2 regions of the Corynebacterium pseudogenitalium genome follow, and region 1 is predicted to be linked to the other one. Evidence: riboswitches for the same ligand, from Rfam matches in the RefSeq annotation. Region 1 holds a riboswitch; the other holds the start of a gene.
The links. A riboswitch is a leader RNA that binds a small molecule or an ion and turns the genes downstream of it on or off. The one in region 1 is predicted to bind cyclic di-AMP.

Region 1 (7,568 bases):
CCAACGCCGCGACAAGTGCATCATCATTCTTATCGACGACCACTCCGCTGTGGTCCGTCACCGTTTCCGGCGCACCGCCCGAATCACCAGCGACCACCGGCACCTCACACGCCTGGGCCTCGAGAAACACAATCCCGAGACCCTCAACGTCGAGGCCTCCGCCGCGGGTACGAACCGGCATCGCGAACACGTCTGCAGCCGCAACGATTCGACACAGGTCATCGTCGCTGACCCGCCCGGTGAACCTGACACCGTCGACGCCCTCCGCCATCGCGTGAAGCCGACGGGCATACGGCCCCTCCCCAACAATCACCAATTGTGCACCCGGCACCTGCTCGCGCACCCTAGGCAGGACGCGGATCAACCGGTCTTGCCCTTTGCGTTTCACCAGACGCGACGCACACACAATCAGCGGAGACTCCGCGCCGATTCGGAACGAAGCTCTGGTCTCCAACTTCTCCTGCTGCGTTGCGGGCGCGTAGCGGGACGTCGATACGCCTGAGGGAAGCGCAACGAACTGAGGATTCGGACCAAATGCATCCTTGAATCGCCCCAGTGTGTACTCCGAAATGTACGTGATTACATCGGCACTACCGCCAATCGTTCGCAGCAGTCGACGACCAACGCGAAACATTGACCACCCGACCTCATGGCCATGCGTCGTCGCCACAACCCGCGAAGCACCCGCACGCTTCGCAGCACCCCCCATCGCTCCAAGAGGAGCTGCAGCACCAAACCACACCGTATCGACGTGCTGCTGCCTGATAATTCGCTGCATCATCCTCCGGACAGCAGGAGTAGGCAACATTACTGGAAAGGGCCAGCGAATAATCGTGTACGGCTGTTCCGCATCCCAAGCGAGAGCAGCCGCCTTATCCTGCATCGAGGCAAACACAATGATGCTCTGCGCCCCCCGACGGTGAACGACTTCCTGCACATAGTCCCGCAAGTACGACTGAATCCCACCGACAGTCGGTGGGAAATCATTCGTCACCAATAAAACAGTCATGGTGCCTAATAACGGACAGCGCCCTGGACCGGCATCGAATTCAACGGGACAACCTGAACCGGAATACCGTAGTCAGAGGCATGCACAACCATGCCGTCGCCGATATACATGCCAACGTGCGTCACTCCCGGGTAATAACCGACAATGTCACCTGGCTGCAGGTCCCCCATGCTCACCGGCATGCCACCAGCAAGCTGAGCCTGCGAGGTACGCGGGATCGCCTTACCGTTCTGCCCGTAAGCCCACACCATGAGCCCAGAGCAGTCGAACGCCGACGGCCCCGTCGCGCCCCAGCCATAAGGCTTGCCAACCTGCGCGAGCGCGGCACCGACAACCCCATCCCCCACCGGAGGCAACGAGCCAGCATCAACGGGGTGCAGACGTCCCTCCCACAACGAACGCGCCTCCGGCGACAAATTATCGACGCGCGCCTCAATCTCCTCAATCTGTCCCTGCAGCGCCTCGCGCTCACGCTCGAGCTTCGAACGCTTTGAATCAAGGTCATTGCGGAGATACTGCGCTTCCGCAAGGGCTACGTTTGCAGCATTCGCCTTCGTTGCCGCGTCCTGGGCAGCGCCTTCGTACTCGCGGAGCACACTTTGCTGCTTGCGGGACAGCGAATCCAGGTACGCAGCACGGTCAATAGCAGTCTGGGGACTACCAGAGTCCAGCGTTGTAAGGATCACATCGGCCTGGACGTTGCGGTACCGGGACGCAGCGAGGCGGTCTACTTCCCTTTGGAGATCATCACGAGCGATTGTCGCAGCTTGGACTTGGGTACGTGCATCCGCCACCTCAGACTGCAGGCGCTCAAGTTCCTCCGACTTCGCGGCAATATCATCCTCGACGCCCTTGAGCTCTTCTACCTTTGCGGTGACCTCATGCGAAAGCTCATCAACCTGATGAATCAGTTCCTCGACATCATCCGCTACTGCGGACGGAGCAGCAACGCTACTGCCCACAACGACAGAGAGCGATGCACCCAGCGCCACGCGCTTCCCCCAGGAACGCCCATTTGCAACATGACGCGCATGTAAAGAGTGTTTAGCCACTTAAAGCCCCTTCGCTGGCAAGAAAAACTATCACCAATATAGCGAGAGGGGCTTAAAGTTACAATCTTGTAATTCTTCTGCCGACCCCCACCACAATCGTTTGGATCGGCCGATAAATACCGTGCTTAGAAGCGCACAGCGGAGTGCACTGGCATCATGTGCAGCGGACGCTCAGCGACCGGTGCGTTGGTGTTCAGTGCATCAATGATGGTGCCGTTGCCGGTGTAGATACCAACGTGGGAAGCGCCACCGTAGTAAGCCACGATGTCACCAGGCTGAAGCTGATCAAGCGGAACCGGAGTACCCGCAGCCGCCTGCGCCTGCGAGGTACGAGGGATGGACTTACCAGCCTGCGCATATACCCAGGAGGTGAAACCGGAGCAGTCGAACACGTTCGGGCCCGCAGCGCCGTATACGTATGCAGCACCAATCTTTGTACGTGCAATATCGACCAGGCGCTGACCTGCGGAGACCTGCGGCGTTGGAGCAACTGCCGGCGCAGCAACGTTTGCGGAGTATGCCTTCGCGACTGGCGCCTTGAACTGAGCCTCGACGTTTGCCAGCCATGCACCAAACGAAGGTACGTTGTTGACGCCAGGAACCGCTCGAACCTGCGCAATTGCCGTAGGGACATCAGCATTGGACTTCTGACCTGCCAGGGATGGGATCCAAGCCTCGATGCCAGGAATCGCAGCGATGCCCGGCACGTTCTCAATACCTGGGACCTGAACAGCTACCGGCGAGTTCGGGACGCGAACCTCAGCCGCCTCTGCAGAGATTGGCGAGAGCAGCGAGGCACCTGCAGCTGCTGCGGTCACTACCGCGACGTTACGTGCAGTGCTGTGTGCCTGACGACGGTGCTTAGCCATAATTGTAAAACTCCATATCTTCTCTTTTGCCGACCGAGTTAGCTGACGGGTTGGGCTAGAGAACCAGCCTTACGACTTCCACGGAAAACTCCGCTCTCGTTCGCATTCACCCCAGAGAGAAAATCCTGCTTGGGTCCCCGGCTTCCTGAAGCCACTAAGGCTCAGGGAATTAGGCGCTATATGTACTTACTGTTTGCTTTCAACGGCTGTTGCTGCAATGTCTCGATTAGGTTACGAAACGGAAACATCTTTGTCCAACGACACGGCCGTTATCGTTCCGTTATTTTTCCTCTCCCCCATTTCGCGCGAATGTTCCTGAGAACTGCAAGCCGAGCGCCACAATGTGCCCAACCAGACAAATGACCCCCTACCTGCTCTTTTGCCAACCTTCCCCACCTGTGCCCAGAGCGCCAATTTGGTAAGAATGCACTAAATCACTCTTATGTGACATTACTCACTTCTACTGTATAACGCTTCCATAACGCTTCGAAATGGCTCCAAATTCCTCCGACTTCAGACGTGAAGCGGTGAGCCATTGCGGCGCGTTGATACCGCGGGCCGTAGCAGAACGAAGCCAGAAGTGGGCTCGTGTCATAGCACGGGCGAGATAAAGGTGCTGGGTTCCAAAAGTGGACCGACCGGACATACAAAAACGCCCTGGCCAGCTGTACTCTCGTACAACCAACCAGGGCGCCTTGAGCGACCGCTAGTGTGTTAGAGCCTATTCAGAAGCATTGCGGTCATCGAGGTGTTTGGTTTCCTCGAGCTTGCGCAACGTCTCGATCTCCTCATGATGGTTCTCGCGCTGCTCGTCCCGGACGCGCTCGGAAACGCCAAGCTCAGCAGGCTTGAATTTACCGATGGTCTCGGAGTCAGCGAAGCCGAGCTGGTTGAGTCGCTTCGGAACCGGAGCACCAGCGTAATCGAGTGGCACTGGGTGTCCATGCTCGTCGACTGGGCCAAGCGGCTGGTGGATCTCCACAAACGCACCGTTAGGCAGCTTCTTGATGATGCCCGTTTCGATACCGTGCTCCAGAACCTCACGGTCGGAACGCTGCAAACCAACACAAATACGGTAGGTCAGCCAGTATGCGAACGGCGGCAAGACAATGAGACCGATGCGACCGAACCAGGTCATCGCATTCAGCGAGATCTGGAAGAAGTGAGCAACGTGGTCGTTGCCACCGGAAACGGTCAGCAACAGGAAGAACACGAGTGCCATCACACCGAGGCCGGTACGCACTGGAACGTCACGTGGGCGCTGCAGCAGGTTGTGGTGCGCCGTGTCACCGGTCACCTTCGCTTCGATGAACGGGTAGCTGATCAGCAGGACGACCATGACGCCACACATGAGGGCAACCCAGAAGGCACCCGGAATGGTGTATGGGCCGAGGTAGAGCTCCCACGCTGGCATGACACGAGCTGCGCCGTCAGTCCACAGCATGTAAACGTCAGGCTGCGAACCGGCGGAGACCTGCGACGGGTTGTATGGGCCGATGTTCCAAATGCCGTTGATGGTGGTCAGACCAGCCATAGCAGCGAGGACACCGAAGACAACCATCATGAAGCCGATCGCCTTGACTGCGAAGACCGGCATAATGCGGATGCCAACAACGTTGTTCTCCGTACGGCCGGGGCCTGGGAACTGGGTATGCTTCTGGAACCAGACGAGCAGCAGGTGCGCTGCGATCAGAGCCAGGATCACGCCCGGGAGGATCAGAACGTGCAGGATGTAGAAGCGGTCCAGCATCAGGTCAGACGGGAAGTCGCCGCCGAAGATTGCCCAGTGCATCCAGGTACCGATGATCGGGATACCAACAATAATGGCAGACATAATACGGAGGCCAACACCAGAGAGCAGGTCGTCTGGCAGGGAGTAACCCATGAAGCCTTCGGCCATGCCGATGAGAATCAGGGTAACGCCGATGACCCAGTTAGCCTCACGTGGGCGGCGGAACGCACCGGTGAAGAAGATACGCATCATGTGGGCGAACATCGCCATCATGAACATCAGCGCAGCCCAGTGGTGCATCTGACGAACGAACAGGCCACCGCGGACCTCGAATGAAATATTCAGAGCCGTGGCGTACGCGCGTGACATTTCCACGCCGTTGAGCGGTAGGTACCCGCCGTCGTAGATCACCTTCGTAATGGAAGGGTCAAAGAACAGCGCGAGGTAAATACCTGTCAGCAGCAAGATAATGAAGCTGTACAGCGCCATCTCACCGAGCATGAAAGACCAGTGGCTCGGGAAGACCTTATTCAACTGTGGCCGGAGGAAACCGGCTACCGTGTACCGCGAATCAACGTTGTCCGCGGCTTGTGCAAGTTTAGTACTCATTAGGATTTACGCTCCCAGAATGCCGGGCCGACGGGCTCGATGAAGTTTCCGTTGGCGATGAGGTAACCGTCTTCGTCAACAGTCACAGGAAGCTGAGGCAGAGCACGGGCAGCCGGTCCGAAGATCGGTTTGCCGTACTGCAGTGCGTCGAACTGCGACTGGTGGCACGGACAAAGGATGCGGTTCGTCTGCGCTTCGTAAAGCGAGGTCGGGCAACCAATGTGCGTACAAATCTTGGAGTATGCGTAGTAATCCCCGTAGTGGAAATCTTCCTGACCTTCACGCTCAACGACGCGGCGTGCGTCCTCAGAGCGAAGGCGGATCAGCATAACTGCGTTACGAGGGCCATGCAGCGAGTGCATGTGGTGTTCGTATACGTCGCGCTCTGGGTCGTAAATGTCACCATCGTTGACATCCTCCGGGTAGAGCGGGAATACCGTCTCCATGGAAGCAGCAGCGAGGTCTTCTGGACGCATACGCACCAGGCGGGAAACACCTGCCGTGGAGTAGTGCGAGCCAGCTACGCCTTCGTGCAGCTCGGCGATCGCGCCAGTGTCGCGACCGAGGTAAACCTTGACGCCCTTCTCCTGCATGGTCCACCCGTGTGTCCAAAGCGTGCCATCACCTAAGTAGTTAAGGTCGTGGCGCTTCTTCCACGGGTTTTTGATCATGCCACCGAGGGGTGCAACGACCATGAGGCCGGCGAGAACACCAGCGGTGCCAAGCAGACCCTTCATTGCCTTACGACGACCAAGGGTGGAAGTCTCCCAGGCATCATTCAGCAGAGCGGTCGTCGTGCGACGGTCCAATTCGGAAGAACGGCCGTCGTGACGACGCTGTACGGAGATCTCCTCAGGGATGAACTTCTTCACGTACTGGACAATCGCGATACCCAGGGCGGCAAAACCGACACCAGAAGTAAGGCCGAGCAGTGGCGTGTAAAGCGTGTAAACCCAAAGTCCTTCATCGCCGTGGAAGCGTGGCTCCCATGGCCAGAAGAGGTAGACACCGAGGAACGCGATTCCGCAGAGCACCGAAATAATCAACCAAATGTTGATTCCGAGTTCGGAAGACTTCTCGCGTGGGTCGCCATCAACTGGGAACCGCTCCTTGCGGTACGCAACGGTGACGTCGTCGAGTTCCGTGCCCAGAGCAGCGAGCTCCGCGTTATTCATGCGGTCCAAATCTTGGGATGTGTAGTTCTTGTTTACTTCACTCATGAGCGCGATCCAATCCAGATAGCTGCGGCAGCAACGAGCGTTACGCCGATCATCCACATAGCCATACCTTCAGAAACTGGGCCAAGGCCACCAAGGGCGTAACCGCCAGGGCTTGGGGTTTCCTTCGAGGACTTAATAAACGCAATGATGTCGCGCTTCTCGTCGGCGCTGAGCTGGCGGTCCGAGAACTTTGGCATGTTCTGCGGGCCAGTCAGCATCGCCTGGTAGATCTCCTGCTCATTCGCTGGGTCCAACTCCGGCGCATACTTACCAGAAGACAGTGCGCCACCGCGGCCGGTGAAGTTGTGGCAAGACGCGCAGTTCAAGCGGAAGAGCTCGCCGCCACGTGCGACGTCGCCAGCCTGAATCTGGCCATCGTAGTTCTTACCGCGAAGCTCTTCCTTCGCGAGTGATCCGTCTGGGTTGTACACCAGCTCCGGTCCCCCACCGTTGGCAGCAACATAGGCAGCCAGTGCCAGTGCTTGAGACTCGGTGTAACGAGGACGCTTGCGTTCAGCCTGAGCGTCATTCGACATCATCGGCATACGTCCGGAGTTGACCTGGAAGTACACAGCACCTTCGCCGGTGCCGATCAGGGACGGGCCGCGGCCTTCAACACCCTGGAGGTTTGCGCCATGGCAAGTGATGCAAGCGACGTCGTAAATGTCCTTGCCTTCTTGAATCATTGCCTGGTCATCTTTTTGCGCAGTAGCGACCTGCGCGTTCGGGGCAAGCGCCGATGCGAGGAAACCCGCACCCGTGAGGCCGAGCGTCAAGGCTGCTGCACCAGCAAAGGTGCGCTGCGCCTTGCGCCGACTGCGCTTTTTCTTAGGTGATTTTTCCATCTTGTTCCCTTTGAGCGTCAGTGTCTAATACAGATAAATGGCCTTCCGTCATTTCGACGGCGACTCTACGTATCAGATACCTATTGAACGATATACAGAGTAATGAAGACGCCGACCCAAATTACGTCAACAAAGTGCCAGTAGTAAGAGGTCACCATTGCTGCAGTAGCTTGTGCCGGAGTGAACTTCGACTTAGATACGCGGAGCAGCACAACCACGAAGGCAATGATGC
Region 2 (7,568 bases), 860 kb from region 1:
ACGCCCCAGGGGACATAAGCATTCCCTGGGGCGTACGCTGAGGCGAGGATGTCGGCCTAAAGAGCTATGAGCTCATTTCTAGACTTCTTGACTAGATCCTCGTCGCGGATAGCTTGCTTGAGGGCGCGCCACTGATCGTCGGGGATGTAGTCCGTGGCTTGTTTGATAACTTCCTCTGAAGGGGTGCCCCACGCGATTGGCATCGGAGTAATCGTTGCCCAGTGTGCCTTGTCGCGGGATGTGCGCTGGCCTCCCACAGCGACGCACGGAACTGCAGCGCCAACCTTAGGAGTGACGCCGGGGATCCGTTGCACCACAGTTGAGGTGAGCGCCCACTCGGCAGGGGACTGCTGGTCAACGACTGTGTTTACTAACGCGGTGAGGGTAACTGTGGTGCCCTTGTCATCGGTGATGACAGCGGGAGAGAGGGGGTTGGCGTCGTAAATTGCTTGGGTACGTGGAACCGCGCGAGGAATAGCAAGACCGACGATCAGCATGATGGTGCCGAAAAAGATAAGGGAGAGGGATCCGAGTAGGCGCCAGGGGGAGGTCGGGTCGACGAGGAACCAGACTATGACGCCCGCGATGAGGCAGACGACGAACAGAGCGATGCTTGAGGTAACGAGGTTCTTGGTATTTCGAATAAGTTCGTTGTGTTCTTTGGCGTATTCTTCGTCGACGTTGAAGCGGAATGGTTGTTCAGTCATAGGCCACAGTCTATAGGCCGCGTTTGAGGTCTGAGGCATCCATGATGCGATAAGCGTAGCCCTGTTCGGCGAGGAAGCGTTGGCGGTGCATGGCGTACTCGGCGTCCAGGGTGTCTCGTGTGACCACGGTGTAGAACAAGACCTCGCTGCTGTCTGGCTTGGGTCGAAGGAGTCGGCCGAGGCGCTGGGCCTCTTCCTGGCGGGAACCGAAGGTGCCCGACACCTGGATGCCCACCGCTGCTTGGGGTAGATCAATGGAGAAGTTCGCCACCTTCGATACGACGAGGGTGCGGAGCTCGCCCTGGCGGAAGCACTCGAAGGCTTCTTCGCGGGCTTTGGTGCTGGTGCGGCCGTCGATGAGTGGGGCGTCGATCTGCTGCGCGATGTGGCGCAGGTGATCGACGTAAGCTCCGATGATGAGCGTCGGTTCGCCCTCGTGGCGGGCGAGAATGTCCTTGACCGTCGAGAGCTTGGCTGATGCGGTGGCGGCCAGGCGGTAGCGCTCGCGTGCGGAGGCCGTCGCGTAGCTGAGGCGCTCTTCTTCCGTGAGCGTGGTGCGGACCTCGATGCATTCGGCGGTGGCGATGAAGCCTGCCATTTCGAGTTCTTTCCAGGGGGCGTCGTAACGCTTGGGGCCGATGAGGGAGAAGACGTCGTCTTCGCGGCCGTCCTCGCGGATGAGCGTTGCGGTCAGGCCGAGACGGCGGCGGGACTGGAGGTCGGCCGCCATGCGGAAAACGGGGGCGGGGAGGAGGTGGACTTCGTCGTAGATGATGAGGCCCCAGTCGGTGGTGTCGAAAAGCTCGAGGGCGCGGTATTCGCCTTTCGTTTTCCGGGTGACGACCTGGTAGGTCGCGATGGTGACCGGGCGGATCTCCTTCTTTTCGCCGGAGTACTCACCGATTTCTTCCGGGGTGAGCGTGGTGCGGCGCAGCAGCTCATCGCACCACTGCCGCCCGGCGATAGTGTTGGTTACAAGGATCAGCGTGGTCGTCTCTGCCTGCGCCATCGCGGCGGCGCCAACGATGGTTTTGCCCGCACCGCACGGCAGGACCACCACGCCTGAGCCGCCCTCCCAGAATGCTTGAGCGGCGTACTGCTGGTAGTCGCGAAGCTCCCAACCGTCAAAGTCGAGCGCGATTGGGTGGGATTCGCCGTCGACGTATCCGGCGTGGTCCGCCACCGGCCAGCCCGTCTTGATGAGTTCTTGTTTGATGCGCCCGCGCGCGGACGGGTGTACGCCTACCGTGTGCTCGTCGAAGCGCTGGCCAAGAAACAGGATGATGTTCTTGTTGCGCGTAATCTCATCCAGGATTGGGGGCTCTTCCGTGGCGAGGATGAGCCCGCGTTGTGGATCGTTGAGTAGGCTGACGCGCCCGTAGCGCGCCATCGTCTCCGCAATGTCGATGAGGAGCGACTGGGGGACGGGGAACCGGGAATAGCGCTCGAGGACATCGATTGCGGTCTCGGCGTCGAAGCCGGTGGCGCGGGCATTCCACAGCGCAAGTGGGGTGATGCGGTAGGTATGGACGTGCTCGGGGGCGCGCTCGAGTTCAGCGAATGGGGAAAGCGCTGCGCGAGCTTTCGCCGCGTCCGGGTGCGCGATTTCAAGCAGTACGGTTTTATCGGACTGCACGATCAGTGGGCCGTCCCCAAACGTCATTGTTGGACCTTTCTTTCTACACCAGCGTCACAGTGGTGACGCGCCGCAGTGGTATGCGGATCACGCGCTGCGTGGCCGTGTCCTGCGCATCAATGACGCCGACACTCACCGTCAACGGGATGACCGTTAGGGTGTGCTGCGCGCCCTGCGAGTCCGCGTACTCAACTTTGACGCGGCGACGGGCGCGGGCTGCTGCACGAAGCATATCAGTCGTTGACGTTTCGCTGACCCCGGAAGGTTGGCTCGTATCCGAGTTGAGGGCCGCAACAATCTTATCGACGTCCCCTTCGCTCAGAGAGGCGGTTCGGGGGAGCGAGGACGGTGTTGCTCGCACCAGTGTTGGTTCCTCCGCAAGTGTGATGGAGGCGCCGTGGTCGTCTTCGGCGGTTGGCTGCAGGCCCGCGGCTTGCAACTCGTGGAGCAAGCGTGGCAGCGGAAGCGGGCTGACGGCGACGGTGGGTGCCAAGATCCGCAGATCGGCGTGCTCAGCCGCCACGGCGAGGAGGGCAGGGTCGGCGCAGCGGATGTAGCTCAGCGCGCTGCCGGCGCGGATTGCGCCGTGGGTGCGGGAGAGGTCGTCGATAAGGAAGGTGATGGCCTGCGGAACCTCGCCCATGATGTGCTGTTTCAACCATGTGTGCAGTGAGTCGGCGTCGTGCCCACGGTCGAGGGCGCGCTTCAGGGAGGCGTCGCTGATGCGCCACATGCTGGCAAGGCCCGGCGATTCAAGGTCGGCGATATCTTCGACGACGGCGGCGGTCGCCGCATCGAGCGGCCCCGGGGCGAGCAGTGTCATGTCGCCCTGCGCGATGAGTTGCGAGACCTCCGCGGGGACGAGCTGCTTCGTGGCCTCGACGACGTCGCCGTCGTTGAGAAGTGCTTGCAGGGGTGTCGACGCCGAGCTCCCCACGCCGCCAATCGCGCCGATGAATGCGGCTTCGGCGATGGTGGTTTCGATAAGTTGGGGCGAGAAATTCGCTGCTATGAGCGGTACGTGGAACAGTAATCGGGCCTCTTGGTCGGGGCCTGCGTACTCGACGATGCGCCTCCGGGCATGCCTGACGTCGGGGTTGTGGGTGGGCTCCGAAAGGAGGCGGTGCTCCGGCGTCTTGTCGGTGCGCCAGGGCGAGGCGAGCCAGCCGGCGAGGAGGATAGCCCACTGGTCGGCGAGCGTGGCGTCCAACCAGGAAAGAGCGTCGTGGGTGGCCGCGAGTACGTCGGCCTCGTCGGTGCTTCCACGGCCGAGAAGGCCGGCGGATTCGCCCGTGGTAATGAGGAGCGCAGGATCGAAACCGAGGGCCTGCGTTAACCCCGCATGTGCGCGGACCCCCAGGGAGCCGTCCTTGTTCAGTGCGACCGGGGACTCAAGTAACAGGAGCAGTAGCTGGCGGAGCTTGCGCACCGCGTCGAGGCCCGCGCCAGTAGCGTTGCGGTCGATCGTCGGCTGATCTGGATCGTTGACGGCAGGGGCGTGCTCGGGGAACTCGCGCGGTGGCAGGCCACGGAGGACGTCGCGGACGGGGCGAGGTAGGCGAACCGTTGTGGCGTCGACGCGGATGAGCAGCCCTTTCGCAATGAGTGTTGCAACTGGCGTCGTGGGATCCGCGTCCGCCGCGGCGGCCCTCGTCGTGCCGACGGAACCTGACGCCGCTAGCGTATCCAGCACTGAGCGCTCGCGGGCGCTGAGTCCTTCCAGCAGCCCGTCGAGGTTCGGTGGGGCCTGGTCCCCGAGGCGCCAGCCCGACGGCAGCGCGGAAAGTGCCCCTGGTGCGACCCGTACAGCAGTATCCGGGCCATAGATGAGCGCCATCGCACGGAGACGCTCGACGGCCCCGGGAACACGCGCTGCGGGGACACTGTTGGTGTCGACGGGAGAGAGCTCGGCGCCGACGTCCCCGAGCGCTTCCAGAAGCCGCAACTCGGCAGCGTTGAGACGGCGTAACGCTCGTGCTGCAGACCCAGCCAGCGACAGCCGCGTCCCCAGCGAACCCCAGGATGGCGGGGTGGGGTAAAAGGCGTCTGGCCTGAGATAAATGAGCTCCCGGAGTTGTTCGGGGCGCATCGTGCGGAGCGCTTCCTGGAACGTAGTCATAGCGTTGGCTAGTGTACGTGCGATTTTTGTCCAGGCGTGAAAGAATAGTACGCATGGCTAAAGACGTAGAGAAGATCGGTCGCGCGAACCCGGCGTGGCCCACCAACACCCCTGGTAATGGTTCGCCTGTCACCGAGCTGTCCTCGCAGCTTACCGGTGCATCTAGCCCGTTTGGGGACGAGCTCGTGCTCCCACTCCCGGCGGAAGAAATCGGGTACGTCCACCCAACGACGCGAATCAACCGCTAAGTGTTCAACCTTTTGGCCAGCCCTGAAAGAGTGGGCTGGCCAGTCCCTATGCCCCTTTCATAAAGCAAAACAAACGTGCCCGCCACAAGCTTTCTGTGGCGGGCACGTTCTATTGAGTGCTTAGCGGTTCAGCAGTGCTGCGCCGATAGCGGCGAGATCGCCCGAGCGAACAGCGTTGATCAGTGCAGCGTTCTGGCTGTAGAACGCATCGTAGTTCGCGCGGTTCGCAGCGTAGGACTGCTGGATGTGCGCCGGAATCGCGAAACCATAGTTGCTCAGGGAGCTGCCGAGCTGACGGTACAGGGCGTCAACTGGGTTCTCTGCCTGGCGCTGGGCTGCGTCCGGGGATGCAACGGCAGCGCGTGCAGGAGCAGGTGCCGGTGAGACAGCCTGTGCGTCGCGATTTGTCGCAGCGGAGTTCAGTCCAAGGCGAGCGGAGCATGCTGGCCATGCGCCCCAACCCTGCTGTGCCAGGGTGCGCTCTGCAACGATGATCTGCTGCTCACGGGTTGCCAGGTTCGCGGTTGGAGCGAACTGGCCGCCACCGAATGCCTGCCAGGTGGACGCGGAGAACTGCAGGCCGCCGTGGTAGCCGTTGCCGGTGTTGATTGCCCAGTTGCCGCCGGACTCGCACTGTGCGAGACGGTCCCAGTCAGAGTCAGGCGCTGCCGTGGCCTCTGGGGCCATCAGTCCAGCGAACGCCGCGGTTGCGGCTGCGCCGGCGAGTGCCTTCTTGGTCAGGGAAGTGGTCTGCTTGGAATGGCGTCCCATGAAAATACGATGTCCTCTCTTGTTGTCGCTTGCGAAGTAAGCTGTCGGGTTCGGGCTGAGGTGTCCGGTTGCAGTAGCAACTTCACCCCAAGGAAGCTCCGGGAGGGAGTTTCCGAAGGTTGGGTCCTCCGCTTCTGTTCTTTGTGTAATTGTGCGAGGCGAACAGAACTCAGCGTGCCTCGTTTTCTTGCTGCGGGACAGCCTAACGCTTTATAACGATTTAGTCACGCTCCGGGCACTTTTTGGGGTCGGTGTCGCGGACGCGGGGAGACTGGTAGGGCTGTTTGTCCTGTTCACGAGCCAAATTGGCGCGAGTGTGATTTGTGGCACTTTCTTTCGTGTTGGGGCTCGAACGGGCGATACGACTATGATGGATAGCCACTGCTGAGTCTGCATAGAGAACAGAGAAGGAACGAAGACTAATGCCAATTGGAAAGGTGAAGTGGTTCGACGCCGACAAGGGCTTCGGCTTCGCATCCAACCCTGGAGACGACGACGTATTTATTTCTAAGTCGGTGCTCCCGGATGGTGTGGATGAGCTTGTGCCTGGACAGCGCATCGAGTTCGACTTTGCCGCAGGCCGAAAGGGCCCGCAGGCGCTGCGCGTCGCCATCTTGGAGACGCCGAAGCGTCGCCCCGTGCACCGTAGGAAGCCAGAAGAACTCGGAAGCATGCTTGCCGATGTGATGACGCTCATCGAGTCCGACGTGCAACCGGCGTTGACGGCTGGGCGCTACCCTGAGCGCAAAGAGGCTCGACAGGTTGCGGGCATCCTGCGCGCAGTGGCGAAGGAGCTTGACGCCTAAGCGTTATTCAAACGCGACCGACCATGTGGCGACCACCGGGATTTCTTCCCCGTGGTCGTCATTTTTTACGGCCAGCGTCGAGACTTCAGCAACGAGGAGTTTCGCCCCGCCTTCTTTGACGGCAGGAGCGGTCTCTTCGGTGGTCTCGCCCGCCTGGTGGAGGCGCTCTTCGTTGGCGGAGGGGTCGTCGTAAATGAGGAGGAGGCGCCAGCTGCCCGCAGCGATATCTGGGTCGATGCGGAATGTGAGTTCGTCGGAGCCATCACGTGTGAGTGCCGGTGGCTCACCGCCGTCACATTGCTCATCGAGGGGGCAGAGCGTGTAGGGGGCGATCTCGTGCTCGCCGTCGGATGCAGTGACGTGAATCCGAAGGTCTTCTACGGGAAGACCTGGCTGCGAGCGCTGCCAGTTCATGAACGCGTACACCCCAGCGAGCAGGATAGCGACGGCGAGAACTGTCGCACCGAGTTGGAGTGCAAGGCGAGAGGAAGCACGGCGGGAAGCAGTCATGAGCGAAATTCTACTGGGACGGGACCAGCCGGACGCGGTAGAGGTCAGGCCAACGCTTGCCGGTGAGGTAAAACTCGTCGGTGCCAGGGATATGCGCGATCCCGTTGAGCACATTGTTTATGTCTTCGTCGGCGTTGTTGGGAAGAGACGACGCATCGATTCTGGCCGTGACGTGGCCGGAGGTGGCGTCGATACGCACGATGTCGGTGGTTGTGAAGATGTTTGCGTAGACGTCGTCGCCGACGCACTCCAACTCGTTGAGACCCTCGACGGGTTTGCCTTGGTCGGTGACTTCGAACCGCGCAAGCTCGGCGAGCGTGTCCGGGTCCATGCGGCGCAGCTCGGCGGAACCGTCGGAGAAAATAAGTGCATCATCGGTGGCGCACAGCCCCCACCCTTCGCCGTCGTAGTGGGCGGTATCGACAGTTGCTAGGGACGCTGCATCGCGGCGAAACGCGGTGCCCTCCTGCCACGTCAGCTGCCAAACCGAATCTCCGACGCGGGTCATGCCTTCGCCGAAGAACACGTCTGGCAAGGCAACCTCGCCCAACACGTCGCCTTCTGCCGTGAGCCGATACATACCGGACGCTCCGTATTGGCCGGTACTGACGAGGAGCGTGCCGTCCTCATCGACTTCGAGGCCCTGGGTGAACAGGGCAGGGTCGTAGTCGTAGCGTTGTACGATTTCGGGTTTCAGCTGCTCCACCTCGGTGGCAGCTTCATCGCAACCACTCACAGTGAGCAGCACCAAAGGACACATCAGGATGGACC

Region 2: another riboswitch for cyclic di-AMP. It lies ahead of KBP54_RS03420 (resuscitation-promoting factor Rpf1 domain-containing protein); the one in region 1 lies ahead of KBP54_RS07555 (C40 family peptidase).

Annotation. Positions count from the first base shown of each region.
Region 1 covers NZ_CP072934.1:1,566,889-1,574,456, forward strand. The annotation lists gene KBP54_RS07545 (glycosyltransferase family 4 protein) at 1-1,009, opposite strand, end outside; gene KBP54_RS07550 (C40 family peptidase) at 1,015-2,061, opposite strand; gene KBP54_RS07555 (C40 family peptidase) at 2,187-2,930, opposite strand; cyclic di-AMP (ydaO/yuaA leader) riboswitch at 2,943-3,116, opposite strand; gene qcrB (cytochrome bc1 complex cytochrome b subunit) at 3,652-5,271, opposite strand; gene qcrA (cytochrome bc1 complex Rieske iron-sulfur subunit) at 5,271-6,491, opposite strand; gene qcrC (cytochrome bc1 complex diheme cytochrome c subunit) at 6,488-7,336, opposite strand; gene ctaE (aa3-type cytochrome oxidase subunit III) at 7,417-7,568, opposite strand, start outside.
Region 2 covers NZ_CP072934.1:708,038-715,605, forward strand. The annotation lists gene KBP54_RS03400 (DUF3239 domain-containing protein) at 57-707, opposite strand; gene KBP54_RS03405 (DNA repair helicase XPB) at 718-2,370, opposite strand; gene KBP54_RS03410 (helicase-associated domain-containing protein) at 2,387-4,462, opposite strand; gene KBP54_RS03415 (hypothetical protein) at 4,516-4,710, shown strand; gene KBP54_RS03420 (resuscitation-promoting factor Rpf1 domain-containing protein) at 4,831-5,481, opposite strand; cyclic di-AMP (ydaO/yuaA leader) riboswitch at 5,493-5,666, opposite strand; gene KBP54_RS03425 (cold-shock protein) at 5,904-6,287, shown strand; gene KBP54_RS03430 (DUF2771 domain-containing protein) at 6,291-6,797, opposite strand; gene KBP54_RS03435 (glutaminyl-peptide cyclotransferase) at 6,808-7,568, opposite strand, start outside.